4 regions of the Shewanella dokdonensis genome follow, and region 3 is predicted to be linked to each of the others. Evidence: predicted binding sites of a transcription regulator. Region 3 holds the regulator's gene; each other region holds the start of a gene.
The links. Region 3 encodes MetJ, which represses methionine synthesis genes. Its sites were predicted from a motif close to TAGACGTCTAGACGTCTA; they were not measured.

Region 1: the regulator MetJ is predicted to act here: its motif matches at 5,353-5,370, upstream of metE (5-methyltetrahydropteroyltriglutamate--homocysteine S-methyltransferase).
Region 2: the regulator MetJ is predicted to act here: its motif matches at 3,766-3,783, upstream of metK (methionine adenosyltransferase).
Region 4: the regulator MetJ is predicted to act here: its motif matches at 1,343-1,360, upstream of metH (methionine synthase).

What each region holds. Positions count from the first base shown of each region.
Region 1 is NZ_CP074572.1:2,947,842-2,955,508, forward strand. It holds gene KHX94_RS14130 (TonB-dependent receptor) at 1-90, shown strand, start outside; gene KHX94_RS20645 (hypothetical protein) at 409-603, shown strand; partial or broken gene KHX94_RS21205 (IS256 family transposase) at 600-1,145, shown strand; gene KHX94_RS21210 (transposase) at 1,087-1,614, shown strand; gene KHX94_RS14140 (sulfotransferase family protein) at 1,693-2,523, opposite strand; gene KHX94_RS14145 (GDSL-type esterase/lipase family protein) at 3,086-3,508, shown strand; gene KHX94_RS14150 (HDOD domain-containing protein) at 3,643-4,365, shown strand; gene KHX94_RS14155 (LysR family transcriptional regulator) at 4,370-5,272, opposite strand; gene metE (5-methyltetrahydropteroyltriglutamate--homocysteine S-methyltransferase) at 5,426-7,667, shown strand, end outside.
Region 2 is NZ_CP074572.1:1,064,301-1,071,967, reverse strand. It holds partial or broken gene KHX94_RS05135 (dicarboxylate/amino acid:cation symporter) at 1-317, shown strand, start outside; gene KHX94_RS05130 (META domain-containing protein) at 337-690, opposite strand; gene KHX94_RS05125 (GGDEF domain-containing protein) at 886-1,830, opposite strand; gene KHX94_RS05120 (hypothetical protein) at 2,134-2,499, shown strand; gene metK (methionine adenosyltransferase) at 2,552-3,703, opposite strand; partial or broken gene tkt (transketolase) at 4,117-6,110, shown strand; gene epd (erythrose-4-phosphate dehydrogenase) at 6,225-7,238, shown strand; partial or broken gene KHX94_RS05100 (phosphoglycerate kinase) at 7,307-7,667, shown strand, end outside.
Region 3 is NZ_CP074572.1:2,388,466-2,396,132, forward strand. It holds partial or broken gene phsA (thiosulfate reductase PhsA) at 1-185, shown strand, start outside; gene KHX94_RS11450 (4Fe-4S dicluster domain-containing protein) at 199-771, shown strand; gene nrfD (NrfD/PsrC family molybdoenzyme membrane anchor subunit) at 768-1,706, shown strand; gene KHX94_RS11460 (conjugal transfer protein TraF) at 1,831-3,030, shown strand; partial or broken gene KHX94_RS11465 (sulfite exporter TauE/SafE family protein) at 3,053-3,789, opposite strand; gene metJ (met regulon transcriptional regulator MetJ) at 3,858-4,172, opposite strand; partial or broken gene metB (cystathionine gamma-synthase) at 4,388-5,547, shown strand; partial or broken gene KHX94_RS11480 (bifunctional aspartate kinase/homoserine dehydrogenase II) at 5,566-7,667, shown strand, end outside.
Region 4 is NZ_CP074572.1:1,171,640-1,179,306, forward strand. It holds gene KHX94_RS05615 (ABC transporter ATP-binding protein) at 1-495, opposite strand, end outside; gene KHX94_RS05620 (histidine phosphatase family protein) at 604-1,266, opposite strand; gene metH (methionine synthase) at 1,512-5,225, shown strand; gene KHX94_RS05630 (diacylglycerol kinase) at 5,301-5,654, opposite strand; gene KHX94_RS05635 (phosphatase PAP2 family protein) at 5,685-6,230, opposite strand; gene KHX94_RS05640 (MFS transporter) at 6,597-7,667, shown strand, end outside.

The DNA.
Region 1 (7,667 bases), 560 kb from region 3:
GTCAGCTCCGGCTATTACAGCAGTTGGGGCAATGGCTACTATGTCGGTGACGGCCGCAACATCAAAGCCAGCATCAGCTACCGCTTCTAAACTGAGTAACGGTAACCCATAAAAAACCGGGCTTGATTGCCCGGTTTGTATTGGTAGGTTGCATAACAATATGTTTAAATTTAGATTTTATAGCAGGGTGAGCGTACTTGCTATGGTTTTGGCTTAGAGTCAATGTCGATCACTGCGAGGTTTATAGCTTTCTCAAGAAGGCATTGCTAGTAAAGGTTCGTCACTCACTCACACGAAAATAGACATGATTTTTACTGTATACTCCAAAACGAGAGACCTTCTAGATATTATCGGTAGTGTTCAAAATTCTGTGTCATTTCATTAAACTAAACGAAAACAAGATGACACATGACCAATCCTATTTGCGATATGCAAGCGGCCATTCAAGCGCTACGTGATGGCAAGGGCCTGTCTGGCAAAGACGGTATCTTAACTCCGTTAATTAAACAATTGATTGAAGCCGCAATGCAGGCTGAGTTAGAGCAGCACCTTGAGCGAGGTGAACCCCTAATCGTAAAAATGGCAGCTCTGCCAAAACCATGAAAAGCACCTCTGGCAACTTTGAATTAAATACTCCCAGAGACCGTGCCGGTAGCTTTGAGCCGCAAATTGTCAAAAAGCACCAGACCCAACTCACCGACGAGCTGGAGCGTAATATCATCGGCTTGTTTGCCCTTGGCACCAGCTATCAGGATATTCGGGCACACATCGAAGAGATGTACGGTATCAGCGTCTCTAACGGAACCATTAATGCGGTAACCGACAAGCTGCTACCTGAGTCGCAGGCGTGGCGTGAGCGGGAATTAGACCCGATTTATCCCATCGTGTGGCTCGATGCTATTCACTACAAAATCAAAGAAAATGGCCGCTACATCAGCAAAGCTATTTACAGCATTCTGGCGGTAAATGTCGAAGGTAAAAAGGAATTACTGGGGCTGTAGCTGTCTGAACACGAAGGCGCCCATCATTGGCTAAGCTTGCTGACAGACCTGCACAACCGTGGCGTGAAAGACATCTTGATAGCCTGTGTTGACGGCCTCAAGGGTTTTCCTGAAGCAATTGAGAACATTTACCCCCAAGACTGAAATACAGCACTGCATTATCTACCAAGTACGTAACTCACTTAAGCACGTGGCTAGCAAGCACCAGAAAGCCTTTATGGCCGATTTAAAGTGCGTGTACAATGCAACGACGTTAAACGCCGCAGAGTTGGCGCTGGACGAGCTTGAAGCCAAATGGGGTGAGGAATACCCAGAGGTGATTAACTCCTGGCGTAATAAATGGCCGACGCTGTCAGCCTATTTTAAATACCCGGACTACGTTAGAACCGCTATCTACACCACCAACGCGGTAGAAGCTGTGCATCGCCAGTTCCGTAAGCTGACCAAAACTAAGGGCGGATTTGCCAATGAAAACAGTTTGCTTAAGCTGCTTTATGCCGGTATATTGCGGGCATCTGAGCGTTGGACGCACCCAGTGCAAAACAGGAATCTAACACTGTCACGGTTGTCGATACACTTCGAGGCGCGCTTAGACGCCCATATCGATCTGTGACTAAGCTGACACAGAATATTGAACACCCCCAATCCATTTATATTTTTGTCAGTTTAGGGAAAATAGATAAATTCATGTTTAAGAACGATTTAAATCTTTTCTTAGTCGCATAATCTTTATCCCACTTTTTATAAAAACTGATGCGGGAATATTCATAAGTTGAAACGATTTCAATTTTTTATTATCGAATGTAGCACTATTAATGTTAGATAAGAATCTCTCTTTAGCAATTTTATATACTTCTATATCTATTGCGTTCAACTCTGCGATCCTTTCTATATGACGACTTTCAAATTGAATTAATTTTCTACTATCTTTCTTGTTCCCAGCACTATACAAGGGTAGTCTCCAATTCATAGCTGAACTGAACATTATTAAACTTTCATCAAAATACTCTTGAAGACCAAAATACGATACTCTATTAAATAAATTATATAATGCCATATCTATTGCTTCCGAAGCTGGCATGTTATTAATCGAGATCGAAGATTCAGATTTTCCCCAGTGATTGATCAGCATCTGGGTTTGTAGGTTGGATAGCTCTCCATATCCGCTTTCTAAAAAGGTGTCTAAATTAAAAGTCTTTGGAGGAAAATCATCAATTAGACATGAGCTTTTGCCTTCAGAAACATGTTGACAAAAAGATTTTACACGATTTATAGGTTCCCGAATGAACGTGATGATAGTAGCATTATCAGCGTGATTTACCCCCGTTACAATTGGTGCATGTCCGTAAAACAATACGATTTTTTCTCTATCACTTTCCGGTAACGACTCAAATTTCTTGATGTCCAATACTCTATTACCAGAGAATTCAAACTTCTTTTGTCTAAAATACTGAAGTTTAAGAACGTCAGTAAATGTAGTACCTGCAGTTTTCGGTATGTGCAAAAATCTTAACGGTTTCATACTATAACTCTTTTTATTGGATTAATACCTACTAAATTTCATCATTAATGGGAAGTGGACACTATCTTCTCAACGCTATTCATGTCTTTTGAATATGTAAGGAAATAGACTAAATACTGCAACGTGTTGAGCTACTGAGGATATATCCTCAGCAAAAATACTGTTAGCTCGTTGAGAAAACCACTGATCCCAGCAATTTAATTTTTATGGATAATATTGTTCGCCACCCAATTATGTCAATAATTTATCTCGATTCGACCGCGAATCCAACTCCGAAATGCATCCATACAGCAAAATGCGTTAAAGCCTATGGCTGATGCCGATGGCTAAATGGGCTTGCTTGTCCGTTTTTTTATGCGCATGATGACGTTATGCTGGCAATCGTTGCAATGGAGATGCTTATGTTACCGCGTGTTGCCTTATCCTTTCTCTTGCTGTTGGGCTTGAGCGCCTGCTCAGATCCATCATTACCCTATCTTGGCCCTGATGGGCGCATTTTGGCTTTTGGTGACAGTCTGACCGTAGGGAAGGGGCGGCCAGAGATGAGGATTATCCTGCACAATTGGCTAAACTGTGTGGGTGCGAAGTGGTGAATGCCGGGATCTCGGGGGAACAGACGGCCGAGGGTCGCAAAAGATTACCGGCGCTTTTAGATGAAATGCAGCCAGATCTGCTGATCCTGCTGGAAGGTGGTAACGATATTTTACGTGGCGTGCCGTCGCAGCAGATCCAGGATAATTTGCAGCAGATGTTGTTGGATGCTCAAAGTATGGCGGTGCCAGTGCTGTTGATTGCGGTGCCGCAAAAGCAGGTGTTGCTGCAATCGGCACCGTTTTATAAGACGTTGGCAAAGCAGCATGACAGCTTGTTGATGGACGATGTGCTGCGTGGGTTATTGTCTTCGCCAGCGTTGAAATCTGACGCTGTGCACCTAAACGCCGCCAGGCTATCAGCAGTTAGCAACTGCGATCTACCACAAGCTTAAAGAGGCTGGCGCTTTCTGATCCGCGAAGTCATGTCTAAAATCATCGAAATGGGCTTGACCCTTGGGTGGCATTTGTGGGTAAATCTTTTGTAAAAAATGGACTGATCGTCCTAATAACAACGGATTAATTTTCTATGACAGATCTTGAGCAGCAGGTTTTCTCAGAGGTCCGTGCAATTATTGCCAATGAGGAGCAGGTGATTGGTCGGCGTGCTACCTTGGTGCCGCTAAAGAAAGCCATTATTGCTGACGGTGATATTCGCAATGTCATTGATATCGTTTCTACTGATCCTGCATTAGCTGCACATCTGCTGTGGCGCAGTAACTGTGCTATGGCGCCATCGCTGCACCCTAATCGCAGTCTCAAAGATGCGTTGGTACGTCTGGGACAGGTCAATATTTACCGCTACGCATTTACCTTTTATCTCAAAGAAAAGCTGGATGAGCTGCCACAGCCTTATCGGAAGCTGGTACAAGGTTACTGGCGGTTGACGGAGGCGATTGCGACCGACGCGGTCGACAGTCTGCATCAGATGCAGGGTGTGAGTATTGATGCCGATGAAGTACAGACGCTGGCGTTGTTCAGCGTGTTTGGACAGATTATTGCGCTGACCGCGTTTGCTTACCTGAATGCCGAGCAGGAGCAGTGTTTTCCGTTAAGTATCATCAAGAGTTTGATTGATACCCAACAGAAATCGCTGACGCTAGGTGCTTTTGAGGCGCTTGGTCTGGATGATGAATTACAGCATGAGTTTATGATTGCCCATAATTTGCGTCAGACCCGCGATGCTAACTCGCCGGGGCTGGTGTTACGGCGCATTCTGGCACAACGTGGTCTGCTGCTAAATTCACTCTGAGTGGTCAATGGCTATCTTGCGGGGTGACGGCTTCTGCCGCTACCAGTGTCAGCCAATGCTGGATCAATTTACTGTTGCTGGCGTTGCGCCGATAAGCGCCGAACAGTGGCCGTTTCAGGCCATCTTTGCCAAGTCGTAGTGCTTTTAGGCTCAGTCCGTGTGCCTCGCGCATTGACCAGTTGGGCAATGCTGCCACCCCTTCATTACAAGCTAGCCGCTGTAATAATACATTGGTCAAATCGCTGGTTTTTTGTGGCCCAGGGGCAATGCCTGCGGGTTCCAGGAAATAGCGGAACAGATCCAGCCGCTCTAAGGGCACCGGATAGCTGAGAATGGGTTGTTTGAGCAATTGCTGCGGCAATACATAGTCAAATTTTGCCAGTGGGTGTTCCTTGCTGACCACCAATTTAACTTCAAATTCAAACAGATGCTGATAGGCGAGGGTATGGCTGGCAACCGGATCTGAGGTTAGCACCAGATCTAACTCATCGTTTTCCAAAGCTTCTAATGAATCAAATAGATAACGACTGGAAAGATCCAGTCGTGACTCTGGATATTTATGCTTAAAGGCTTCCATTGCGGGCATCAACCAGCGAAAGCAGGAGTGGCACTCAATGCCTACTCGCAATGGCCCTTGAATGCTATTAGTACCCTGTCTTAGCAGGTTTTCGGTTTCTTGTACTTTTGGCAGGATCTCTTCCGCCAGTAACAATAGCCGGGTGCCTTCTTCAGTAAACGCCAGCGGTTTACTCTTGCGGATGAATACCGAAGAGTTAATGCGGGTCTCCAGTTCTTTAATCTGATGAGACAATGCTGATTGTGTCACAAAGCGCTTTTTGGCCGCCGCCGCTAGGCTACCGCTCTCTTTTAGTGCTAACAGTGTCCACAAATGTCTGAGTTCTATCATGCTCATCCCGTATGAATCCCGCTCATGTTGGTGTTGAAGCCAATTCGTTTGCTTAACCAGAGACTATCACAATAAACTTCTGGACGTCTAGACGCCTAGATTGATTTGCTTAATCTGGCGTCGTTTGTCTATCGCAAGCAATGAGGTTTAAGCATGACATTACATAATCTGGGGTTTCCCCGTATCGGCCGTCGCCGCGAATTGAAATTTGCCCTGGAGCAGTATTGGCGTGGTGAACTGACGCAGCCGCAGTTACTGGCTCAGGCCGCCGAGCTGCGGCGCACTCACTGGCAGTGGCAGGCAGATGCCGGAATTGATTTGTTGCCAGTGGGCGACTTTGCTTATTACGACCAGGTGCTGACGTTAAGTGCAACCTTAGGCGTGATCCCGCCGCGGCATCAGCAAGGCGCCATCGATTTGGATACTTTGTTCCGTGTGGCACGAGGCCGTGCGCCAAGTGGTCAGCCTGCTGCCGCTGCGGAAATGACGAAATACTTCAATACTAATTACCATTATTTGGTGCCGGAATTGAGCAGTGAACAGCAGTTCAGCATCAGTTGGCCACAATTGTTTGATGAAGTGAAAGAAGCTCAGGCGCTGGGGCATCGGGTAAAACCCGTGCTGCTTGGGCCAATCACTTTTCTGCACTTAGCCAAAACCGTAGGAAATGCGTTTGATAAGCTACAACTGTTGCCGCAGTTACTGCAGGCTTATCAACAGTTACTGGCGCAGTTTGCTGAACTGGGTGTTGAGTGGGTGCAACTGGATGAACCAGCCTTGGCTCTGGCGTTAGCGCCTGATTGGCAACAGGCCTATGCAACCGCCTATGCCACGCTGCAAGCCGCTCCGGTGAAACTATTATTGGCGAGCTACTATGGCAGTGTGGCACATCATCAATCACTGATCTCGGCATTACCGGTTGCGGGCTTGCACTTGGATCTGGTGACAGCACCTGAGCAATTGCCGCTGTTTGTTGCTGCGTTACGGGACGAGCAGGTGTTGTCGGCCGGGGTGATCAATGGCCGTAATGTCTGGGCGGCAGAGCTGGATCTGCTGGCACAAACGTTAGCACCCTATGCCCAGCAATTAGGCGAGCGCTTGTGGTTAGCACCGTCTTGCTCTTTGCTGCATAGCCCGGTGGACTTAGCGCTGGAAACCGAGCTAGCACCTGAATTGAAATCCCGTTTGGCGTTTGCGCGGCAGAAGCTGGCGGAGCTACAGCAGTTGCAACTGTTGCTGCAACATCCAACCAGTGCCGATGCACTTGCGATTGCCACCCGTTGCCAGCAGCGGCGAGCACAGCAGGCAGCCGCGGCAGATATTAAGGTGGCCGCACGAGTGGCGGCACTGAATGACGCTGACTTTAAACGGCACAGTGAGTTCCCTCAGCGGCAGGTGCAACAGCAGGCTAAGTTCCGCTTGCCTTTATTGCCAACCACTACTATCGGTTCTTTCCCTCAGACCGCGGCGATTCGGCAGTTGCGTAACCGTTGGCGCAGTGGTGAGCTGGCCGCAGCAGAATACACTCGTTTACTGCAACAGATCACCCGCGACACCATTGAGCGCCAACTGAAACTGGGGCTGGATGTGCTGGTGCATGGGGAAGCCGAGCGCAACGATATGGTGGAATACTTTGGCGAACAGCTCAATGGCGTTGGGTTTACCCGCTTTGGCTGGGTGCAAAGTTACGGTTCGCGTTGTGTTAAACCGCCATTGATCTATGGGGATGTCAGCCGGCCACAACCGATGACCTTGGCATGGGCCGAGTATGCGCAAAGTCTCACCGATAAACCGGTTAAAGGCATGCTGACCGGGCCTGTCACGATTCTGCATTGGTCGTTTGTGCGGGAAGACTTACCCAGAGAAACCATTGCCTATCAACTAGGGTTGGCTATCCGCGATGAAGTGGCCGATTTGCAACAGGCGGGCATTACTATTATCCAGATTGATGAACCCGCGTTCCGTGAAGGTTTGCCGCTGCAACAGTGTGATTGGCAAGAGTATTTACGTTGGGCGGTAGCGGCGTTTCGGCTCAGCGCCTCGGTGGCTAAGGATGACACCCAGATCCACACCCATATGTGCTACAGCGAGTTCAACGACACCATTGAAGCCATTGCGGCGATGGATGCTGATGTGATCACCATCGAGACATCTCGCTCCCATATGGAGCTGCTGGACGTATTCGAGGCATTTGAATATCCCAACGAAATCGGCCCTGGGGTTTATGATATTCATTCCCCGAACATTCCAACGGTGGCTGAGATGGTGGCACTGATGCAGCAAGCGGCCAAGCGGATCCCCGTGCGGCAGTTATGGGTGAACCCAGATTGTGGTCTCAAAACCCGCAGTTGGGATGAAGTAGAACCCGCGTTGCAGAATATGGTGGCCGCCGCCA
Region 2 (7,667 bases), 1.3 Mb from region 3:
TTGACTATGCCACCATTGTGTTGACCGCAACCTTAGCGTCTATCGGTACGGCTGGGGTTCCGGGAGCGGGTTTAGTGATGCTGACACTGGTGCTAAATTCTGTCGGTTTACCCTTAGAAGGGGTGGCACTGATTGCCGGTATTGACCGAATTCTCGATATGGCGCGAACTGTTGTGAATGTGGCTGGCGACTTGGTGGCAACCACGGTAATTGCTAAATCTGAAGATGAGTTGGATCTGGAGCATTACAATGCCGATCTACAGCAAAGTGTGCGGATTGCAGAGCAAAACGCAGCAGCAGAACAACGCACCGACTGAACAATAAACTTGCAGCCGCTTAGTGGCGGCTCAAGGTGATCAGCACCATGCCACTCGGGTCGACAAGTTGCAGCGTACCGTTTTCAGTGATGGCTGTTGTCACCTGTGGCAGCAACTGCATGATCTGCTGCTCTTGTTGCATCAGTACATCAACGCAGGCTTTCATGGTGCTAGCCACGGGTTTGATTAGCAGTTGCTTGCCGTTCAGCACATAACTGCCAACGAAGTTGTTGCAGCTGTTATTGCCACTGAGCTTTCCATCGACGGCAAAGGTCAATTGTGCCGGGCTAAAATCAGCCACCGATTGGCCGCGGAGCTGTGTAATATGCCAACGACCCAACAAGGCGTTAGTGGTAACGGGTATCGCCGTCATTGATTGACAGGCACCGAGGGAGATTAGCGCCAGTGCTAACAAGGTTTTTTCAGCATTAAAGGATGTAGTCAGAGTGTCAGGCGAGACAGTTTGACGAGTTTCGCGGCGTAAATGAAGGACTACCGATAACTCTCGGCACAAAGGTTATGTTTCATCGGGCGATGTTAGCCAAAGGTAAACATCGCCCTATACATGTTAATCGTCGCGTTTGGGCAGGGATGACCGCAAGCCTGATTTGGCTTCATCCACCATGGCTACCAGTTTAGCGGTCGAATCGGGTGTGAAAAAACGATAACTGTAATCCAGTGACATTGGCAGTGGCGATTGGCCAAAGATTCGTTCCACCCGGCGTACGATATGTTCCAGATCCCGTTCCAGATCCACAAATACCAACAACACAAATTTGGTGTTGTCATAATGGGCCGCAATATCGGCGGCTCTGAGGGTGGTTAATAGCAGATTGGCTAACTCTTGGTGGCAACGTTTTAACATTTCATCATCAAAGTCACCCGTCGGCTCAAGTTCAAAGAAAATTACCCCACAGTGCGCACCAAAACGACGGCCGAGATTGAGTTGCCGCGGCGCCATCATGATAAAACCGTAATGGTTGAGCATGCCGGTGTTGGCATCCCGCATGGATAGCGCTTCAATCCGGTAGTTTTGGCACAGTAATGTCAGATCTTGCTGCAACAAGATCTGGAAGGGTTCTAACATCAATGGACTGACATGCTGGTTTTCATTGGCATGAGCATTGAGTACACACAAACAACCAAAGACCGAACCATCCGGCCAATGCACGGGACGCGAGAGAATACACAGCACACTGCGAAACTCGTCTGGATACTCATCTGAGGTGCCTTGCGTCAGATCCAGATTCAGCCCGTCAGGAGTGCTGTAGACCATGCGTTGCAGTAAGGTGGCTTCAGCATCAAAGGTTTTGCCTGGGGCAAACTGCATGCTGTTGTCGGCGGCACTGACAATCACTTCATAACCAGTATCGGTTTTTTGCAGTACAAACACCTTGTCAGCCTGATAATAGTGTTTCATCAGCTCACATTGATGCATCCACCGCACCAGGTTCAGGCCATGATTGTCATTTTCCAGTAAACTTATTCCAGGTTTAACCGATTCAGGCAGCATGGCCTTATCCTTTGTGAAGGTCAATTGGCATTAAGTGTGGAGTTGTTATAGATATTTTGCAACTTTGAGTAGGTGATGTTCCGATTATTGTCAATGTCTATGCAACAACAGTGTGTGGCAAAGGGGATATTGTCCGGTTCACCTCACTAGCGGCGCGTCAGTCGTGATAGCCAGATGATGAACAAGCGGTGAGGGTCGATGCCGAAATAAGCTCAAACCTCTTGCCAGAAAATTACGCGATTGACGGGCAGTGTTATAGGCGGATAGCGCAGGATTTGCTAGCCTTAAAGTATTGTTAATTGAGTGAGTAAAAAAGCGATGGAAACTCAGGAACTAGATACGCGGGAGTCGTTGCTTACGCTCAGCAAAACACTGAGATTATCTTCTTTTGATATGGCACGCTGGTTAGTGTCATTGCTGACATTACAGCAACAGAAATGTCGGGTAGTTGAAGCCAATGTGCAGGGGTTGGAAGGGCGGCGCTTTCTGGTACTGGCACTCGATAGCATTTTTGATTGTGGGCGTACCAATAATTACCACAGCCAGTTGGCGCTGGTGGCCGAAGAATCATGGGTGAAGGCTGCCGAAACGGTGAGTGTGACGCCATTGCCACCCCAACAGTTAGCTTTTATGTGTATGGAAAGTGCTCATTTCGATCACTGTTACTAAGCCTTCGGGCATAAAAAAACCGCCAACTGGCGGTTTTTTTAGAGCCAACGACTTACAATCCAGCGTCATCGCGTAACGCGTCAGCCTTATTGGTCTGTTCCCAAGGGAATTCGCTACGGCCAAAATGACCATAAGCAGCAGTCGCTTGGTAAATCGGCCGGGCCAGATTCAGCATTTCGGTCAAGCCATATGGTCGCAGATCAAAGTGACGGCGTACCAGCTCAATCAATTTTTCTTCTGGAAGGCGACCAGTACCAAAGGTTTCCACGCTGATCGAAGTAGGTTCAGCTACACCAATGGCATATGAAACCTGGATTTCGCAGCGATCGGCTAATCCTGCCGCCACTAAGTTTTTGGCAACATAACGGGCCGCATAAGCTGCGCTACGGTCAACTTTAGACGGATCTTTACCAGAGAAAGCACCGCCGCCATGACGTGCCATACCGCCGTAGGTATCAACGATAATCTTACGACCAGTCAAACCACAGTCACCCATAGGCCCACCAATAACAAAGCGGCCAGTTGGGTTGATGAAGAATTTGGTATTTTTGGTCAGCCATTGCTGTGGCAATATTGGCTTGATGATGGTTTCCATCACGCCTTCTTGCAACTCTTTCAGGCTGATTTCATCGCTATGCTGGGTCGACAGTACCACGGCATCAATCCCAACAATCTGGTCATCGTCATACACAAAGGTGACCTGAGATTTAGCATCTGGGCGTAACCATGGCAACAGGCCTTGTTTACGCACCAGTGACTGACGTTTAACCAGCGCATGCGCGTAAGTGATGGGCGCAGGCATCAGCACATCAGTTTCGTTACTGGCATAACCGAACATCAACCCCTGATCACCGGCACCCTGTTCTTTCGGGTCTTTACGGTCAACCCCTTGATTGATATCAGGAGATTGTTTGCCGATAGCGCTGAGTACCGCGCAGGAGTTAGCATCAAATCCCATTTCAGAACTGGTATAACCGATTTCACGGACGGTGTTACGGGTCAGTTCTTCAATGTCCACCCAAGCAGAAGTGGTGATCTCACCACCTACCATCACCATGCCAGTTTTGACATAGGTTTCACAGGCGACGCGGGCCTTAGGGTCTTGGGTGATAATGGCGTCGAGCACCGCATCAGAAATCTGATCGGCGATTTTATCAGGATGTCCTTCTGACACAGATTCAGAAGTAAACAGGTGTCTTGCCATAGTCTGGAAAATCTCGCGATTAATGAAAAATCTTTAGCTGCTGCTACATCCGTATAGAAGCATCTACATCTAGACGTCTATTCTAATTTAATTTGGGTTTTATAAAACCCCTTTTGCTGATATTTGTGCGGTAAGCCCCATCGCTATCGTTAGGAATTATGGATTTCTTTATGAATATCAGCAATTTTTAGTTATTCATGGATAGCGATAACCGCAGCAGGTGTCTTGTCAACTTTACATCTAGCGCTTAAGCCCTCAGGTTGGCGCAAGAAATTCTTGCGGTTGCTACACAACTTGTGTTGCAGAGCACACGGCTAAAGCCGGAAATATATTTGCGTCAACCGCCCCACTGCGGGAAAATAACCGCCAATTTCCGCCCGACAAATCTCAAGACCCACTACGCAGGAGAAAGCATGTCTTCCCGTAAAGAACTCGCTAACGCTATTCGTGTGTTAAGTATGGATGCAGTGCAAAAAGCTAAATCCGGTCACCCAGGTGCCCCAATGGGCATGGCTGATATTGCAGAAGTCCTCTGGCGTGGGCATCTGCGGCACAATCCGCTTGATCCACAATGGGCTAACCGCGACCGTTTTGTGTTGTCCAACGGCCATGGTTCTATGCTGCTTTATTCACTGCTGCATCTGTCTGGTTATGATCTGAGCATTGACGATCTGAAACAGTTTCGCCAGTTACATTCTCGCACCCCAGGCCATCCTGAATACGGTTATGCGCCAGGTGTTGAAACTACCACCGGGCCTTTAGGGCAGGGCATCACCAATGCCGTGGGGATGGCGCTTGCCGAAAAAGTGTTGGCGGCGCAGTTCAACCGAGAAGGCCACGAGATTGTGGATCATCACACTTATGTGTTCATGGGTGATGGCTGTATGATGGAAGGTATCTCGCACGAAGCTTGTTCATTGGCCGGAACGCTGGGCTTAGGCAAGCTGATTGCCTTCTGGGATGACAACGGTATTTCAATTGACGGTCATGTGGAAGGCTGGTTCACTGACGACACCGCGAAGCGTTTGAAGCCTACGGCTGGCAGGTGATCCCGGCGGTGGATGGCCATAATGCGGCAGCGATTAACGCGGCTATCGAGCAGGCTAAAGCCGATCCACGACCATCGCTGATCTGCTGTAAAACCATCATCGGTTATGGTTCACCTAACAAATCAGGTTCTCATGACTGTCACGGCTCACCACTGGGCGATGCTGAAGTGGCAGCTTCTCGGGAATTTTTGGGCTGGCCGTATGCGCCGTTTGAAATCCCGGCCGAAATTTATAGCGCGTGGGATGCCAAAGCGGCAGGTAGCGCGGCAGAATCAGCTTGGGACAAACAGTTTGCAGCCTACGCTGCGGCATATCCTGAGCTGGCGGCTGAACTGAAACGCCGTGTCAGTGGCCAGTTGCCAGCCGATTTTGCGGCAGGCGCGCAGGCGTATATCGAACAGTTGCAGGCTAATCCTGCCAATATCGCCTCACGTAAGGCGTCGCAAAATGCGCTGGAAGCCTTCGGCAAATTACTGCCAGAATTCCTCGGCGGCAGTGCTGACTTAGCGCCTTCTAACCTGACCATGTATTCCGCTTCCAAGTCTATTAGCCGCGATGATGCGTCCGGTAACTATCTGCACTACGGGGTGCGTGAGTTCGGTATGTCGGCGATGATGAACGGTATCGCGCTGCATGGTGGCTTTGTGCCTTACGGTGCGACTTTCCTGATGTTTATGGAATATGCGCGTAATGCTCTACGTATGGCCGCGCTGATGAAACAGCGGGTGATTTTTGTGTATACCCACGACTCTATTGGTCTGGGGGAAGACGGCCCAACCCATCAGCCAGTTGAGCAAACGGCCACATTACGCCTGATGCCTAACATGAGCACTTGGCGGCCATGCGATCAGGTGGAATCGGCTATTGCCTGGAAATATGCTATCGAACGTCAGGATGGGCCAACCTCGCTGATTTTCTCCCGCCAGAATCTGACGCAGATGCCACGCACTGCGGTGCAACTGGCCGATGTGGCGAAAGGCGGTTATGTGCTGGTGGATTGTGATGGCACACCTGAACTTATCTTTATCGCCACCGGTTCCGAAGTGGAACTGGCGGTCAAAGCGCAGGCAGAACTGAGCGCCGCTGGACATAAGGTGCGAGTAGTTTCTATGCCTGCCACTGATGTGTTCGACAAACAGGATGCGGCCTATAAAGAAGCCGTATTACCCGCCGCTGTCAGCAAACGTGTAGCCGTTGAAGCGGGCATTGCCGATTACTGGTACAAGTATGTTGGTCTTAACGGCAAGATTGTCGGCATGACCACCTTTGGTGAGTCAGCGCCTGCGGGTCAGTTGTTTGCAGAGTTCGGCTTTACCGTTGATAACGTGGTGGCCACAGCGAAATCATTGCTGGCATGAACCACAACTGAACGGAAGGCTTGATGAGGTTTTGCTTCACTCGCCATTCATAACGGCCTGTCTTATGATAGGCCGTTGTTTTATCGCCCTGAAACCGAGGGATATGAATTACAGATGATCAGAGTTGCTATCAATGGTTATGGCCGCATTGGCCGCTCCGTGTTACGGGCCTTGTATGAATCCGGCAAGCGCCAACAGTTGCAGATTGTAGCGATTAACGAGTTGGCAAAACCCGAAGCCATGGTACACCTGACGAACTATGACACCACTCATGGTCGCTTCTCGCTCCGTGCCAGCTTGGAACAGGAGCAGATGCTGGTGGGGAATGACGCAATTACCCTATTACACCAAGCGGATGCTAGCCAATTGCCCTGGCAGGCGCTGGATGTGGATCTGGTGCTGGAATGTACTGGCGCACTGCATGACCGCGCCGCCTGTGCCACGCATTTGTTGGCGGGGGCGCGCAAGGTACTGATAAGTCACCCGGCGTCAGCGGATGTGGATGCCACTATTGTTTATGGCGTGAACGATGAACTGTTGACTCCAGAACATACCGTGGTGTCCAACGCTTCATGTACCACTAACTGTGTGATCCCGGTGATCTCGGAATTGGATCGTCACTTTGGCATTCGCAGCGGCGCGATTACCACCATTCACGCCTCCATGAACGATCAGCAAGTGATTGATGCCTATCACGATGACTTGCGGCGTACCCGTGCGGCCAGTCAGTCGATTATTCCGGTCGATACCAAGTTAGCGCGTGGGATTGAACGTATTTTGCCGCAGATGAAAGACAAGTTTGAAGCTATCTCAGTGCGGGTGCCAACCGTTAACGTCACGGCGATTGATGTGTCGTTGACCGTGGATAAACGAGTGAATATTGCCACCGTTAACCAAGTATTGCTCGATGCCACCCGTGGCCGTCTTGAAGGCATTCTGGGCTTTACCGATGAGCCTTTGGTATCATGCGACTTTAATCATGATCCGCGTTCCAGCGTGGTAGACGGTACGCAAACCCGAGTCAGTGATGGTCACCTGATCAAGCTGCTACTCTGGTGTGATAACGAATGGGGTTTTGCTAATCGGATGCTGGATACCGCGCTGGCGATGTTTCCGCCAGAGGCATAACTTTTGGGGTAGTGCTTGACCGCTACCAAGACAAGCGCAAATTTTTAGTTAGTATAGGAAGCATGAACATGGCGATTATCAAAATGTCAGATCTGGATCTGCAGGGAAAGCGTGTGCTTATCCGTGAAGATCTTAACGTGCCGGTTGCCGATGGGGTGGTCACCAGTGATGCACGTTTGCGTGCCTCTTTGCCCACTATCAAACTGGCACTGGAAAAAGGTGCGGCAGTGATGGTGATGTCTCATCTTGGACGGCCAACAGAAGGCGAATACAACGCAGAATTTTCGCTGCAACCAGTAGTGGATTATCTGGCTAAAGCGCTGGCTTGTCCGGTGCGATTAGTCACCGATTACCTAGACGGTGTTGAGGTCGCAGTGGGCGAAGTGCTGGTGTTTGAAAACGTCCGCTTCAACAAAGGTGAAAAGAAAA
Region 3 (7,667 bases):
CGCTGGTCACCAAGGGCATTCGCCCAGACACCGTATTTGCTTACATGGGCTTTGGTTCCAAAAACAAGGAACTGACCCGTGCCAGCGGTAAGGGGCTGCATTGTGGCAATCTGCTGCCACATGCAACGGCACCTGTCTGTGGTATGTGCGTACACACTACTGGTGTGAAATTGGAAAAGGCATAACGGGAGGCCGACGATGAGCAAAAGATATGTCATGGTGCATGATGAAAACAAGTGCATCGGCTGTCAGGCGTGCAATGTTGCCTGCCGCAGTGAAAACCAAGTGCCAGAAGGCGTCACCCGTCTGCAAGTTAGGGTCGAAGGCCCATTCGGTGACGTGCCTTTATTGCATTTCAAATATAACCGGGTGTCTTGTCAGCAATGTGAAGACGCGCCTTGCGTTAAGGTGTGCCCCACTGGGGCGGCATATGTCACTGCCGATGGTATCGTGTCGATTAAACAAGATAAGTGCGTTGGCTGCCAGTATTGTATCGCTGCCTGCCCTTACAAAGTGCGCTTTATCAATCCGCTCAGCCACACCGCTGAAAAATGTAATTTCTGTGCCGATACCCGGCTAGCGCGCGGCGAACAACCGGCCTGTGTCACCGTGTGCCCCACTAATGCACTGGTGTTTGGCGATGCCAATGATCCTCATAGTGAAGTGAGCCAACTGCTGAACAGCGCGCCAACTTACCGCGAAAAAGTCCATCTTGGTACGCAACCAAGGGTTTACCGTATTCCTGCCCGCAAAGGAGGGATTGAAGCATGAACAATATCTGGGGTGATATGTCACAGTACAATCCTGTGACCTGGCATTGGGTGATTGCCGTATACCTGTTTCTGGCCGGGCTTTCTGCAGGCAGTTTACTGATCGCCATTGTGATGCGCTGGGTCAAGGGTGACCGTGAGGAGAGTCCCATCCTCAAGGCCGCCGCACTCATTGCACCCGTGGCTATCTGTCTGGGGATGCTATGTCTGGTCTTTGACCTGACCCGGCCGTTCCATTTCTGGTTGATTCTTATCCACTATAACTTCACTTCGGTGATGTCTATCGGGGTGCTGGCGCTACTGGTCTTTATTCCATTGAGCTTCCTCTATGCGTTGGTGGTATTCCGTGGGCAACTGGCAGCTATCGGTTTAGGTTTCCTTCAGGGGCTGGCCGATGTACTGAATGGTCTCAGAAAACCAATTGAAACCTTGTTGTTTGCGCTGGCGGTGATCGTGGGTGCTTACACTGGTTTCTTGATCTCAGCGATGAATATCTATCCGATGCTCAATACTGCAATTTTGCCAGCGCTGTTCTTGGTGTCAGGGATTTCTGCTGGTGCGGCCGCCAATGCTGTCGTTGCATTGCTGTTGTTCAAAACCCCGGCGCATGATCATGAGCTTGGTCGCCTGCATGGGATTGAACTGCCCGTTGTTGGCATTGAGATTCTGTTCCTGTTTATGCTGTTTTGTGGCCTGTACTTCAAGGGTGGCGCCGCAGCGCTGGCGTTGGCATCGCTGACAACTGGCACTTGGGCGGCAGTATTCTGGACGCTAGTAGTAGCGGTTGGTTTTGGGGTTCCGCTGTTATCATTGCTGTTACCGGCACCGCAACGTCATGGCAAAGGCGTGATGTTGTTAGGGGCGCTGTGTAGCCTAACCGGGGTGCTGGCACTAAGACACTTCATCCTGTATGCCGGTCAAAGTTACCTTGGCTAAATCATTTATGTGATGAAAATCAAAGCCCTCGCTTCAGTGAGGGCTTTTTTATGTCGCTTTTTCTGAAGAGTCATTGGGTAACAACTATCTTTAATTGAACAAACAGCGGCTGGGGAGAGACGGGATGAAACTGAAGACACTGGCGTTACTATGCGCCACGACATTGAGTTGTGGGCCATTATGGGCCGGACAAGATGTGTATGAAGCCAGAACCGATGCTATGGGTGGTGCTGGTGTGGCGGCAGGCGACAGAATGGTAGCGGGCTTTATCAACCCGGCATTACTGAGCCTAACGGAGCGCCAAAGCGATGACGTCAGTCTGCTGTTGCCAACCTTAGGCGCAGACGGTGCTGATAAAGACAAAATGGTCGACAAGTTTGATGATGTGCAAGATAACTATGATGCTTTGGAACTGGCGATAGATAACCGCGATGTTGAGGGAATGATCCATTATCGCGATCAGCTCTTGGGAAACCTACAGTCATTAGTCGGCAATAGCGCTTACGCCAGTGCTGGTTTGGGGCTTGCCGTGGTCCTGCCCTCTAGTAAGCGCTTGTCGGTTGCTATCATCGCCAAGAGTTATCTCGATGGCTTTGCGTTGGCCGATATCAGTGAGTCCGATCTGTCGTTACTGAGTACATTGGATCCGTTAAATCCGCCGTCGCTGGATGACTTGTCGTCTCAAGGGCGCGTGATTGCCGGGGCGGTTTCTGATGTTGGGGTGGCGTTGAGCAGTGGCTTCACTGTGGCAGATATGCCGCTCACCGTTGGGATTACTCCTAAATTGCAGCGGCTGGATACGTTCAATTATGCGGTGTCTGCCAACAATTTTGATGTCAATGATTTCGACAGTGACGATTATCGTAACGATGACACAGGTTTTAACCTGGATGTTGGGGTCGCGTTGCAACCCATGCCGGGGCTGACTTTGGGACTCAGCGGTCGTAATCTAGTGAAGCAAGATCTGCAAACCATGGTTTCGGAAGGTCGGCAACTCACTTACCAGATCAAACCCATGGTAACCGCAGGTGTCGCTTATGAATGGCGGGCCGTGACCTTGACCAGCGATATCGACTTGACGGAAAACAACAAGTTTGCCGAGCTGGAAGGACCGAAATATTGGCGTGTTGGTGGTGAAGTCAAGGCTACTGACTGGTTGGCTGTGCGGCTCGGTTATCGGCAGGACCTCAACGATGTCACCACCGATATCTATTCAGTGGGAACGGGTATCGCTATCGGCAAGTTCTTTAGATTAGATCTGACCGGGATGTTTGGCAGCGATAACGCTATCGGCGGCGCGTTACAGACCTCGTATCACTTCTAAAACTGCTGCTCTATGGGCGTTGTTAGGATAGCAACGCCCACAGGGATTTGAGTGCCAGCAGTAACGCGCTGGCGCCACACAGCGCTAATGTCAGCAAACGGGTGCGGCGTTTATCTACTCGGGGTAACAAGATGCCTGAGGCGATAAACCCGAGCACTACCGCTGGTAATAGCAACATTGATAGCAGCAGATCACGCCAACTGACCATACCGGAGAACGTCAGAACCAGCAGACTGATACAGGTACTGACCATAAAGAAGGCCGACAATGCCGCGCGAAATTTCCCAGCTTCACGCCCGGTGAGCAGTAACGCCATTGGTGGGCCGCCTATACCGGCGACCGTGCCGAAAACGCCTGAAAAAGCCCCGGCAATAAACAAGTTGCGGCGAGTGACCGCCACGCTGAATTTTTCAGGCTCATCACTACTGCCGCGCCAACAATGGCCGCAATAATCAAGCCAAGCACCGCGCGAGGTGCCAATAGCAAAGAGACCCCTAACAAGCTGCCGGGGATCCGGCCAGCCAGCGCGTACTGTAATCCGCCCAGTTCCAAATTGCCGCGTTCACGCAGTAGCGTCAGCAGAGCAATGGAAAAACTGAGCATAATCACCGGCACGGGCACCAGTTCTGGGTCAACAATATAAAGCAGCGGGGTAGAAACTACTGCCAGACCGAAGCCTAGCAAGCTTTGGGTGACGGCACCGATGACAATAATCAGCGATGCCAGCAATAAGGTAACAGGATCAATCAACGACCACATAACTGCGGGGGATTGCCGGAACGTCTGCGGCAGTTAACAAAGTGGATAAGCTTGGGGGCGCAATACATTTACTCCATTTCTTCCCATTCAATACCCATCTCTTCCATCATCTTTTTCGCTTCTGACGGGATGCTGTCTGGTTGATCCTTGGACAGATCGACATCATTGGGTAATGGCTGCCCTGTGTAAGCATGTAGAAATGCTTCACAAAGCAGTTCACTGTTAGTGGCATGGCGCAGGTTATTGACCTGGCGACGAGTGCGCTCATCCGTTAGCACTTTCAGTACTTTTAACGGAATAGACACAGTGATTTTTTTTACTTGTTCGTTTTTCTTCCCGTGTTCAGCGTAAGGGCTGATGTACTCGCCATTCCATTCAGTCATGTTGCACCTGCTATGTCGCTAATTCGCTGCCGATTTTAAACTCTTACACCCTACAGTCAAATACAGAGCCATAATACTGTATCACAAAAACGGAATTCTATACATTTGGACGTCTAAACGTCTTTATGCCTATTGACGCCAAAGGGTGACTTGGTAGAATTTAGCCATCCAGACATCTTTATGGTGTTTCTCGAAAAGAATTTAAGGAGTCGAAAATGACAGTACGGAAAATGGCCACTATCGCTGTCCGTCAGGGTATTGAGTCCGATAGCCAGCATGGTGCAGTGGTTCCGCCCATCTATCTTTCGACCAACTATGCTTTTGACGGCCATAAGCAGCCACGGCAGTTTGATTACAGCCGTTCCGGTAATCCCACCCGCAATATTCTCGGCAATGCCATTGGTGAGCTGGAACAAGGGTGCCCAGCGGTGATCACTGCCAGCGGCATGGCAGCCGTGACTTTGGTGGTCAGCCTGTTGGGGCCAGACGACCTGCTGGTGGTGCCTCACGACTGTTACGGTGGTTGTTATCGACTGTTTACCAATCTGGCGAAAAAGGCCAGTTCCAGTTGGCTGTGGTAGATCAAACCGACACCGAAGCATTGCAGCAGGCGCTTGCCCGTAAACCTAAAATGGTGTGGCTTGAAACTCCATCAAATCCTTTGCTGCGCGTCATTGATATAGCCGCCGTGGCCGCAACCTGTAAAAAAGTGGGCGCGCTGCTGGTGGCCGATAATACTTTCCTGTCACCCGCGCTGCAGCAGCCATTACAGTTGGGGGCCGATATTGTGGTGCACTCCACCACCAAATATATCAATGGTCATAGTGACGTCATCGGTGGTGCGGTAATCGCCAAAGATCCAGCGCTGGCTGAACAGCTGCACTGGTGGTCTAATACGCTAGGGCTAACCGGTGGTGCTTTTGACAGTTATCTGACGTTGCGCGGTTTACGGACACTGGCATTACGTATTCAGCAGCACCAGAGTAATGCCGCTAAAATCGTCGAACTGTTGCAACACAGTGCCCAGGTGCAGCAGGTGTATTATCCGGGATTACCAGAGCATCCTGGTCATGCAATTGCGGCCAAACAACAGCAGGGATTTGGTTCCATGGTCAGTTTTGAACTGATAGGTGGCGATGCTGAAGTCACCGCATTTCTCGGTGCTTTACACTATTTTTCTGTGGCAGAAAGCCTCGGCGGTGTGGAGAGCCTGGTCGCCGTGCCCGCCACCATGACTCACCGGGCGATGGAGCCCGCTGCTCGCGCCGAAGCGGGTATTAAAGATACACTTATTCGCTTGTCTGTTGGCATTGAAGATCCGCAGGATCTGTTGGACGACATTGCTGCGGGTTTAGCCGCAGTTGCCGCTTGTTGAGTTGGGGAGCATTGATTGATGGCACGTAGTCACTTACATAAATTTGGTGGTAGTAGTCTTGCCGATCCTGACTGTTACCGGCGGGTGGCCCACATCCTGCTGACCCACGGGCGGCCTGATGATCTGATAGTGGTTTCTGCCGCAGGCAAAACCACTAACTTCCTGTACAAACTGCTGGCACTGCGTGAGCAAGGCCAACTGTGGCAGGAAGAATTGCAGGTGCTGATGAGCTATCAGCAAAACCTGATTGAGCAGTTATTGAGTAACTCACAGGCAAGGCAGTTGCGGGAACGCTTAGCCAATGATCGCGCCACGCTGATGAGTCTGCTGGCGCTGGATATACGTAGCGACTATCAGTGCAACCAAGTGGTGGGTTTTGGTGAGCGTTGGTCAGCCCGGCTGATGGCGGCATTGTTACGCGAATCTGGCGTGGCCGCCAGCAACATTGATGCGCGCGGTCTGCTGGTTGCCGATGAAGCCGCCGTGCCGAAAATCCGTGTCGAAGAATCCCGCGCCAAGGTGCAGCAAATGCTGCAACAACACCCCGATGAACGGCTGGTGGTCACCGGTTTTATCTGCGCCAATCCGGCCGGAGAGATGTTACTGCTGGGGCGTAATGGTTCTGACTTCAGTGCCACCTTGATTGCCAGTCTGGCCGACATTGATCGGGTAACAATTTGGACTGACGTTGAAGGGGTGTTTAACGCCGATCCTAACAAAATTCAGGACGCCAGATTACTGCAAAGCATGTCGCTGGCAGAGGCTGATCGGTTGGCACGGCTAGGTTCCCCGGTATTGCATTCCCGCACCTTGCAACCGCTGTATAACACGCAAGTGAGTTTGGCGGTGCGTTCCAGTTATGCGCCGCAAACCGATTTTACGCTGGTGGCGCCGCACAACGATGTTGCCAGCGCACCGGTTGTGACTAGCCTCGATGAAGTGCTGACGGTTACGCTGCAACTGCAATCCTCATGGGAAACACTGGCCGAAGCGTTAGAACATGCCGGGTTGCAACCCTTAGCACATTGGTCGTTGGGTAAACAGAAACATGAATTGGCATACACACTGGAATCCCGTAAACAGCTGTTGGCCTTGTTACAGCAACTCACTGACACGCTAGGGATCAGCGATATTGAAAGCCATACCGGTTTTGGGTTGGTGGCGCTAGTGAGTGCCGCAGCAGCACAATATCGGCGCAGTTTTGCACGGTTGCTGAGCCGCGAAGCCCGGCCTTTGTATCAGGATGCTTTAAGTCTGGTGACCTTAGTGCCACTACAACAGGTGGCCTTGCTGACCCAGAAAGTCCATCGTCGCTGTGCGGGCCCGCGCAAACGTGTCGGCATCATTTTGCTGGGCGTTGGTAATATTGGTGAAGCCTGGGTGACATTGTTTGGCAAATCTGCCGCGCAACTCAACCGCCAGTTGGAAGCCGATGTGGCGCTAGTGGGATTGGCTAGCTCCAGCAAAGCTCTGTTTTGCAATGCGGGTATCGCAGTCACCGATTGGCAGGCACGCTTTGAGGCAGAAGCCACACCGTGGCAATACGAGCATCTGTTTGAACAAGCGGATGCGCTTTCATGTGATGAATTGATTGCACTCGACATCAGCGCCAGCGCTAGTTTGACCTTGCAGTACCCGGAGTTTTTGCTCACGGAATTCACATGGTCAGCGCTAACAAACTGGCCGGTTCTGGGCCATTGGCCTTCTATCGTGAACTGAAGCAGATGTTGGGAAATCGCCGTTTGTTCTGGCGCTACAATGCCAGTTGCGGCGCTGGCTTGCCGGTGCAGCATGCGCTCAATGATCTGCATAATAGCGGCGATCAGGTGCAGGCAGTGGGCGGGATCTTTTCCGGCACACTCTGCTGGTTGTTTGAAAACTACGATGGGGTGCGACCATTCTCGGAACTGGTGTTAGAAGCCAAAGCGCTGGGTATTACCGAACCAGACCCTCGCGATGATCTTTCTGGCCGCGATATGCAGCGCAAGCTGTTAATTTTGGCTCGGGAAATCGGCCTGGAACTGGAGCTGGAAGATATCCGCCTCAGTTCATTGGTGCCCGCACATCTGGCCGAGATTTCAACCGCGGATTTCCTGCAACGGCTACCTGAGCTGGATAGC
Region 4 (7,667 bases), 1.2 Mb from region 3:
GTCCAGCAATAGCAACGCAGGTTTTTGCACGATTGCTCTAGCTATCAATGCCCGCTGTTTTTCGCCACCAGACAGATGTCGAAACATTGCCTCCGCTTGCTGGTGCAGACCAACCTGCGCCAATGCCGCGTCAACAGCATTATTATCCTCTGCCGAATTGCGCTCGAAAAGTCTTTTATAAGGGGTCAGACCGGTTGCGACGAGTTGCCGCAAACTCAGCTCTGACGCCAGAGGCATATCCTGCTGCACCACCGCCACCTGACGCGCAAAAGTTTGCAGCGACATGCCATCGATAGCATCACCATGCAACAGGATATTACCAGTATCGGGCTGAATATAGCGGTACAGACATCGCAATAAACTGGACTTACCAGCACCGTTAGGACCTATGAGTCCCAACACTTGCCCTTTGGGCAAGCTAAAGCTGACACCAGACAATATCGGCTTGCCTGCTACTGACCAGCAAATATTATCAGCCTTTAGGGCCGGCTCCATGGGCCGCCTCCACCAACATGATTATTTCAGGCTCAATAGGCTAACAGTATATGGCGCTCTGCCGCCAGTCATCCGCTGACGGTGGCAGAGGCAGACAACTGGCGATGTTTATAACTGCCAATGCAGTTTTGGCAGGCATTCCCAGTCACCATCAACTTCATGGGCATCCACTTCAATTTTCAGCAGTGCGCCGTAAGGCAGTTCTAGGCCGCTGAAGATACCGTTTAATGGCGGTTTTCCTGGGTTGATCATTTCGCTGATGAGCGTCCGGATCACGCCACCATGAGTGATCAACAAGGCATTATCTTGCTGGCTGCTTAGCAGTTCCTGTAGCAAGCTACTCCAGCCACGACTAATACGCTGGTACAGTTCATTCACGCTTTCAGCTTTTGGCGGGGTATGGTTGAGCGGATCGCATCCATAAGCGGCGGTGGCTTTAGGATAGTCGGCTTGCAGTGATGCCAAAGACTTACCGTCCCACTCACCAAAATTCAGTTCCTGCAACCAGTCAGCGGTGGCTAATGGACTTTCGAAAAATTCCGGCATCTCGCTGGCTAGGCTGTCGGCAAACAGGCTGCAACGTTGCAGCGGTGAACTCAACAGTCGTAACTTGCCTTCTGGCAGATGATTACACAGCTCACGCCAAGCGTTCCACATCTGCTCCTGTCCCTGCTCGCTCAATGGCGAATCGGTACGGCCTCTTAGAATATCGCCATCGGCACAGCGGCCGTGGCGCATCAGATATACTGTCAATTTTCTGTAGCAGGACATGATGGTTCCTTCGATTTAACTACCCAGGTTGGGGGCAACAATTTCACCTTGCCGCAGAACGCTGGAATCCTTATTATGGACGTCTATACGTATAAACATCCAAAACAGCCCTGTAGTTATTCCGCAGCCATACTATGATGCTTGTTTACTGTCATAATCACAGTAATGTGATCTGGATCATAACTCAATTTTAAAAGTTTGTATTTGTTAATTTTTATTTTAGTAACAGGTAATTAAGGCTTCGAATGATTAACACTTCTGCCACTGCTGTGAGCCGCAAGATACACGATGCTCTGGCGCAGCGAATTTTGATTATCGACGGTGCCATGGGCACTATGATCCAGAGCTTCAAGTTGGAAGAAGCCGATTATCGTGGTGAACGTTTTCGCGACTGGCATTGCGACGTCAAAGGTAACAATGACCTGCTGGTATTAACTCAGCCGCAGATTATTAAGTCGATTCACCGCCAGTATCTGCAAGCAGGTGCCGACATCATTGAAACCAACAGTTTCAATGCCACCACCATCGCTATGGCAGATTACGACATGCAGGCGCTGGTGAGCGAAATTAATGAACAAGCCGCCAGACTCGCCAGAGAAGCCGCCGATGAAGTGGCGGCAGCGACTGGAATACCCCGTTATGTTGCCGGGGTGTTAGGCCCGACGAATCGCACCTGTTCCATCAGTCCCGATGTCAATGACCCAGGGTTTCGCAATATCCATTTCGATGAGTTAGTGGCTGCTTACATACAAGCCACTGAAGCGCTTATCAAAGGCGGCGCGGACATACTGATGGTCGAAACCATCTTCGACACCCTCAATGCCAAAGCGGCATTGTTTGCCATTGATGAAGTGTTCGAAAAACTTGGCGTACGACTGCCAGTGATGATTTCCGGCACCATTACCGATGCCTCCGGCCGTACCCTCACCGGCCAGACTACTGAAGCTTTTTACAACTCATTGCGCCACATCAAGCCGTTATCATTTGGCCTTAACTGCGCCCTTGGGCCGAAAGAATTACGCCCCTACGTAGAAGAATTGGCACGCATCAGTGAAACCTTTGTTTCGGTGCATCCCAACGCGGGGCTGCCCAACGAATTTGGCGGTTACGATGAAACCCCGGCACAGATGGCCGAAGTCATCGGTCAGTGGGCCAAAGAAGGGCTGGTTAACTTAGTCGGTGGTTGTTGTGGGACAACTCCGGCGCACATTAAAGCCATCCGTGAAGCCGTCAGTCAGCATCAACCCCGGCAGTTACCCGAATTGCCCGTTGCTTGCCGTCTTGCCGGGCTGGAACCGCTGACCATAGACACCAACAGTCTGTTTGTTAACGTGGGAGAGCGCACCAACGTCACCGGCTCTGCTAAATTCTTACGGTTGATTAAAGAGGGACAATTTGAAACCGCGCTTGATGTGGCTCGCGAACAGGTAGAAAGCGGCGCGCAGATCATCGACGTCAACATGGATGAAGGCATGCTGGACGGCGTAGAGATGATGCAGAAGTTTCTCAATCTTATCGCCTCTGAACCCGACATCAGCAAAGTGCCAGTGATGATCGACTCCTCCAAATGGGAAGTGATTGAAGCCGGATTAAAGTGCATTCAGGGAAAAGGCATCGTCAACTCTATCTCGCTGAAAGAGGGTGAAGCCAGCTTCATTGCACATGCACAACTGGTAAAACGTTATGGCGCAGCGGCAATCATCATGGCGTTCGATGAACAAGGCCAAGCCGATACCCACGCACGCAAAATCAATATCTGTACCCGCGCCTACCGCATATTGGTCGATAAGGTCGGTTTTCCGCCAGAAGATATTATTTTCGACCCGAATATCTTTGCCATCGCCACCGGCATTGAAGAACACGACAACTACGCGGTGGACTTCATCAATGCCGTGAAAGATATCAAGGCCACTTTGCCACACGCCATGGTGTCTGGCGGGGTGTCTAACGTGTCCTTCTCCTTCCGCGGCAACAACCCGGTGCGCGAAGCCATCCATGCGGTGTTTCTGTATCACGCCATCAAGGCGGGCATGGATATGGGCATAGTCAACGCCGGGCAGTTGGCGATTTACGATGATATTGACCCCATTCTGAAGCAGCGCGTCGAAGCGGTAGTGCTGAATCTGCCATGCCCAGTTGCTGGCTCCAGCAATACCGAACAGCTACTGGATATTGCCGAAAAATTCCGTGGCGGCCAAAGCGGTGTTGGCAAGCAGGAAGATCAGGCGTGGCGACACTGGCCAGTGAACAAACGGCTGGAATATGCGCTGGTCAAAGGCATTACTGAATTTATCGATGAAGACACTGAAGCCGCCCGCCTAGCCGCGACGCGTCCACTCGATGTGATCGAAGGGCCACTGATGGATGGCATGAATGTGGTCGGCGATCTGTTTGGCGCCGGCAAGATGTTCCTGCCGCAAGTAGTGAAATCGGCGCGAGTGATGAAAAAAGCGGTAGCCTACCTGAATCCGTTCATTGAAGCAGAAAAGGTGCAAGGCTCCAGCAACGGTAAAGTCTTGATGGTCACCGTTAAAGGCGATGTGCACGACATAGGTAAAAATATCGTCGGTGTGGTACTGGCCTGTAATGGTTACGAGGTAATAGACCTCGGGGTCATGGTGCCAGTAGAACAGATCATCGAAACCGCCCGTAAAGAGCAGGTCGATATTATCGGTATGTCGGGGCTTATTACCCCCAGTCTGGATGAGATGGTGCATAACGTCAAAACCTTCGCCCGTGAAGGCCTGACCATTCCGGCGATTATCGGTGGTGCGACGACCTCAAAAATTCATACCGCGGTCAAGATTGCCCCGCACTATCCACATGGCGCCATCTACATTCCAGATGCTTCCCGCGCGGTGCCTATGGTGAGCAAACTGATCAATGACGAGACCCGCGCTAAGACCATCGCGGATATCTACGCCGAATACGAAGTGATGCGCGAGAAACGCCTGGCACAGACCAAACGCAAGACACTGGTGCCATTGCCTGCCGCCCGCGACAACAAAGTGCAGCACGACTGGCAGGCCAATCCACCCGTGAAGCCACAGCAATTGGGCATTCAGGTATTTGAGGATTATCCATTAGAAGATCTGCTGGGCCGCATCGACTGGACGCCATTTTTCCGCGCTTGGGAACTGCACGGCCATTTCCCAGATATTCTGGACGATATGGTGGTGGGTGAAGAAGCCCGTAAGGTCTATGCCGATGGCAAAGCTATGCTGCATAAAATCATTGATGAAAAATGGCTCACCGCCAAAGCAGTATTTGGCTTATTCCCGGCCAATAGCATCAATGATGACGATATCGAACTGTACGACAGTGAAGCGCGTCAACAAACCTTGCTGACCACCCATCACTTACGCATGCAGCTAGAACGTGTGGGTAATCATAACTTCTGTCTGGCAGATTTTGTTGCCCCCAAAGACAGCGGTGTTTCTGACTATATGGGCGCCTTTGCCGTCACGACGGGTCACGGCATTGAGAAACACTTGGCAAAATTTGAAGCCGCCCACGATGACTACAGCGCTATTATGCTGAAATGTCTGGCAGACCGACTGGCGGAAGCCTTTGCCGAACGCCTACATGAACGCGTGCGCAAGGAGTTCTGGGGTTATGCCGCTGATGAAGACCTCAATAACGATGCGCTCATCCGTGAGAAGTACAAAGGCATCCGCCCAGCGCCTGGCTACCCCGCTTGCCCGGATCACACCGAAAAAGGCTTGTTGTGGCAACTGCTGCAACCGGATCAACGGATTGATCTGCGACTCACCGAAAGCTACGCCATGTATCCAACCGCAGCCGTATCGGGATGGTATTTTGCCAATCCACAGTCACGCTATTTTGGTATCACCAATATTGGTCGCGATCAGGTAGCGGATTACGCCCAGCGCAAAGGGATGACGATCGCCGAAGTGGAAAAGTGGCTGGCACCAGTGCTGGACTACGACCCAGAGTAAAATTGGCTGCGGTCGTAAATGATAACTTAGGAAGAAAGGGGCACATCATAGTGCCCTTTCTTGATAGAAAGACAGCTAATCCAAGGTACTGTACATTGCCAGTAACCCGACGATCAGCGCCGCCAGGCTGAACACCAGCACCATAGCGGCCAACATGTCTTTCACATGTTTTATCTGCGGGTGCAGCTGTGGATGTAAATGATCAATTAAGGCTTCCAGTGCCGAGTTAATCAGCTCGGCCGACCACACCAAAGCAATACACAGCACAATGAGCGCCCACCACAATGCGGCGGGCTGTAACCAGACAAATACCAAGATTGCCAACAACGCCGCCAGCAGATGACGGCGCATGTTGTGCTCCTGCTTTACCGCATAGACAAAACCATCAACGGCATATGCTAACTTTTTGATGAAAGACTGATTTTTCACTCAATATTCCGGCTAACAAAAACGATCCATCTAGAATGCCATATGCAAGTTCAAGCCGATACTACCACCTTCCGCGTAAGCAGAAACCTGCACACCATGATAAGGCTCAGTAAAGTAACGGGCGTTAAGATAGCCGATCAAGGCACCTGCAACGACATCCTTAGTGTAATGCCGATCCGATTGCACCCGCGTCCACCCCACATAACTAGCTGCGGCATAAAATGGCAGAGCACTTTTCCAGCCATAACGTTGCTGGATATAAGTGGCCGCAGAAAAAGTTAATGAAGTATGCGCCGAAGGAAAGCTGTCGTTACTGTTGCCGTCTGGGCGCCGTTCATGGATGGTATATTTAAGCAGTTCGGTGGTCAGTAATGTGCTCCCCATCGACCAGTAAAACTGTTGCTGACCTTCACTATCATCCTTCCATTGGCTCATGCCCCAGGCCAGTGCCGGAACCAGTACTAATCCCACATCACCCGAGGTTTCAATTGTGCTGTTAGCTGCCTGAGCATTGACGTGATACATCATCGCGCCGCTCACTATTGCAGCGGTAAACAGTGATTGAAAATATTTCATCGCTTCCCTTGTTTTATCCATAATTAGCACGGTTAACTACATGCTGTGCTGAGAGTCAGACAGGCCAAACTAGGGGGCAAAAATTAAGTGATAATTAACGCTCTGTAAATATCCCGTCACAATTTTTAAACGGTGGCAGCTGGAAATGCTGTCAAAAAACCCTCATTAACGATAAGCAAAGCCGCACTCACCCCGCCACCATGCCATTAAAGTACAGATGCCAGCATAAAAATTTTTGACTGACTATCTAAAAAAACATCGCACAGTTACAATCCCAAGCTCGCTCATTTTATTAACATTTCAGGTTTAACAACACAGGTGTACAGCGATATTACCTTTGCCCGCTTTCGGCAATTTCCCCCATTAATGTGGGTACTGCTGTTAGGGTCATTCTTTACCCGTGGCAGCTATTTCATGGTATGGCCTTTTTTGGCGGTGATCTTATATGAAAAATTCGCGCTAACCGCGACACAGGTGGGCCTAGTGCTGTCAAATGCTGCGATAATTGCGGTATTTACCAGCTTTATTGGCAGTTCGCTCTCTGACCACTTTGGCCGCCGCAGGCTGATGTATTTCACCGGGGTGCTGTATGTCATCTCTTTTTCACTATTGGCGCAGGTAAATTCGGTCAGTGGTTATGTGGTAGTGATGACGCTTTGTGCCATAGCCACCTCGCTATGGCGCCCACTAACGGCGGCGACTATCGGCGATATCATCGCCGAACCGCAGACCCGAGAACTGGCAATGCAGTCTTTGTATTTCATGGTCAACGCGGGTTGTGCTGTCGGCCCTATGGCCGGGGTCTGGATGGGTTTGACCGGAAAACAATCCAGCTTTTATATTACGGCGGTCGCCTTTGCCTTACTGATATTGATGCTGCATTGGGGCTTCAAACGGCAGCAACAAAGACCCATTGTTCAGCTTGATAATGCTCAGCCAACGGCCAAATACGGCATGGGAATGACGCTGAAAGTGCTGCTAGCCGACAGACTGCTGCAGTGCCTGATCCTAGCAAATATTCTTTGCATGTTTATTTATGCCCAAACCGATAGCTCGTTGGTCCAGTATCTGACACGTGCAGAGGCTCCGGGACTGTTGTCGTTAATCTCAAGCATTATCTTTACCAATGCCTGTGTCATTATTTCATCGCAGTTTCTGCTACTGAAATTGTTAGCGAGTTATCCACTGACACGGCGCATTCAGATTGGCTTACTATTGCTGTTGGTGTCGCAGCTGTGGCTGGCACTAAATCCTATAGAGCTGTTCTGGGGCTGGATTGGTGCCATTGTGGTACTCAGCCTAGGGGAAACTATTCTGTTTCCTACCATGAACGTACACATCGACAGACTGGCACCTGATCATCTGCGTGGGGCCTATTTTGGCGCGGCCTCAGCCTATGATTTCGGCTTTGCACTGGCTCCTCTGGGCGGTGGGATC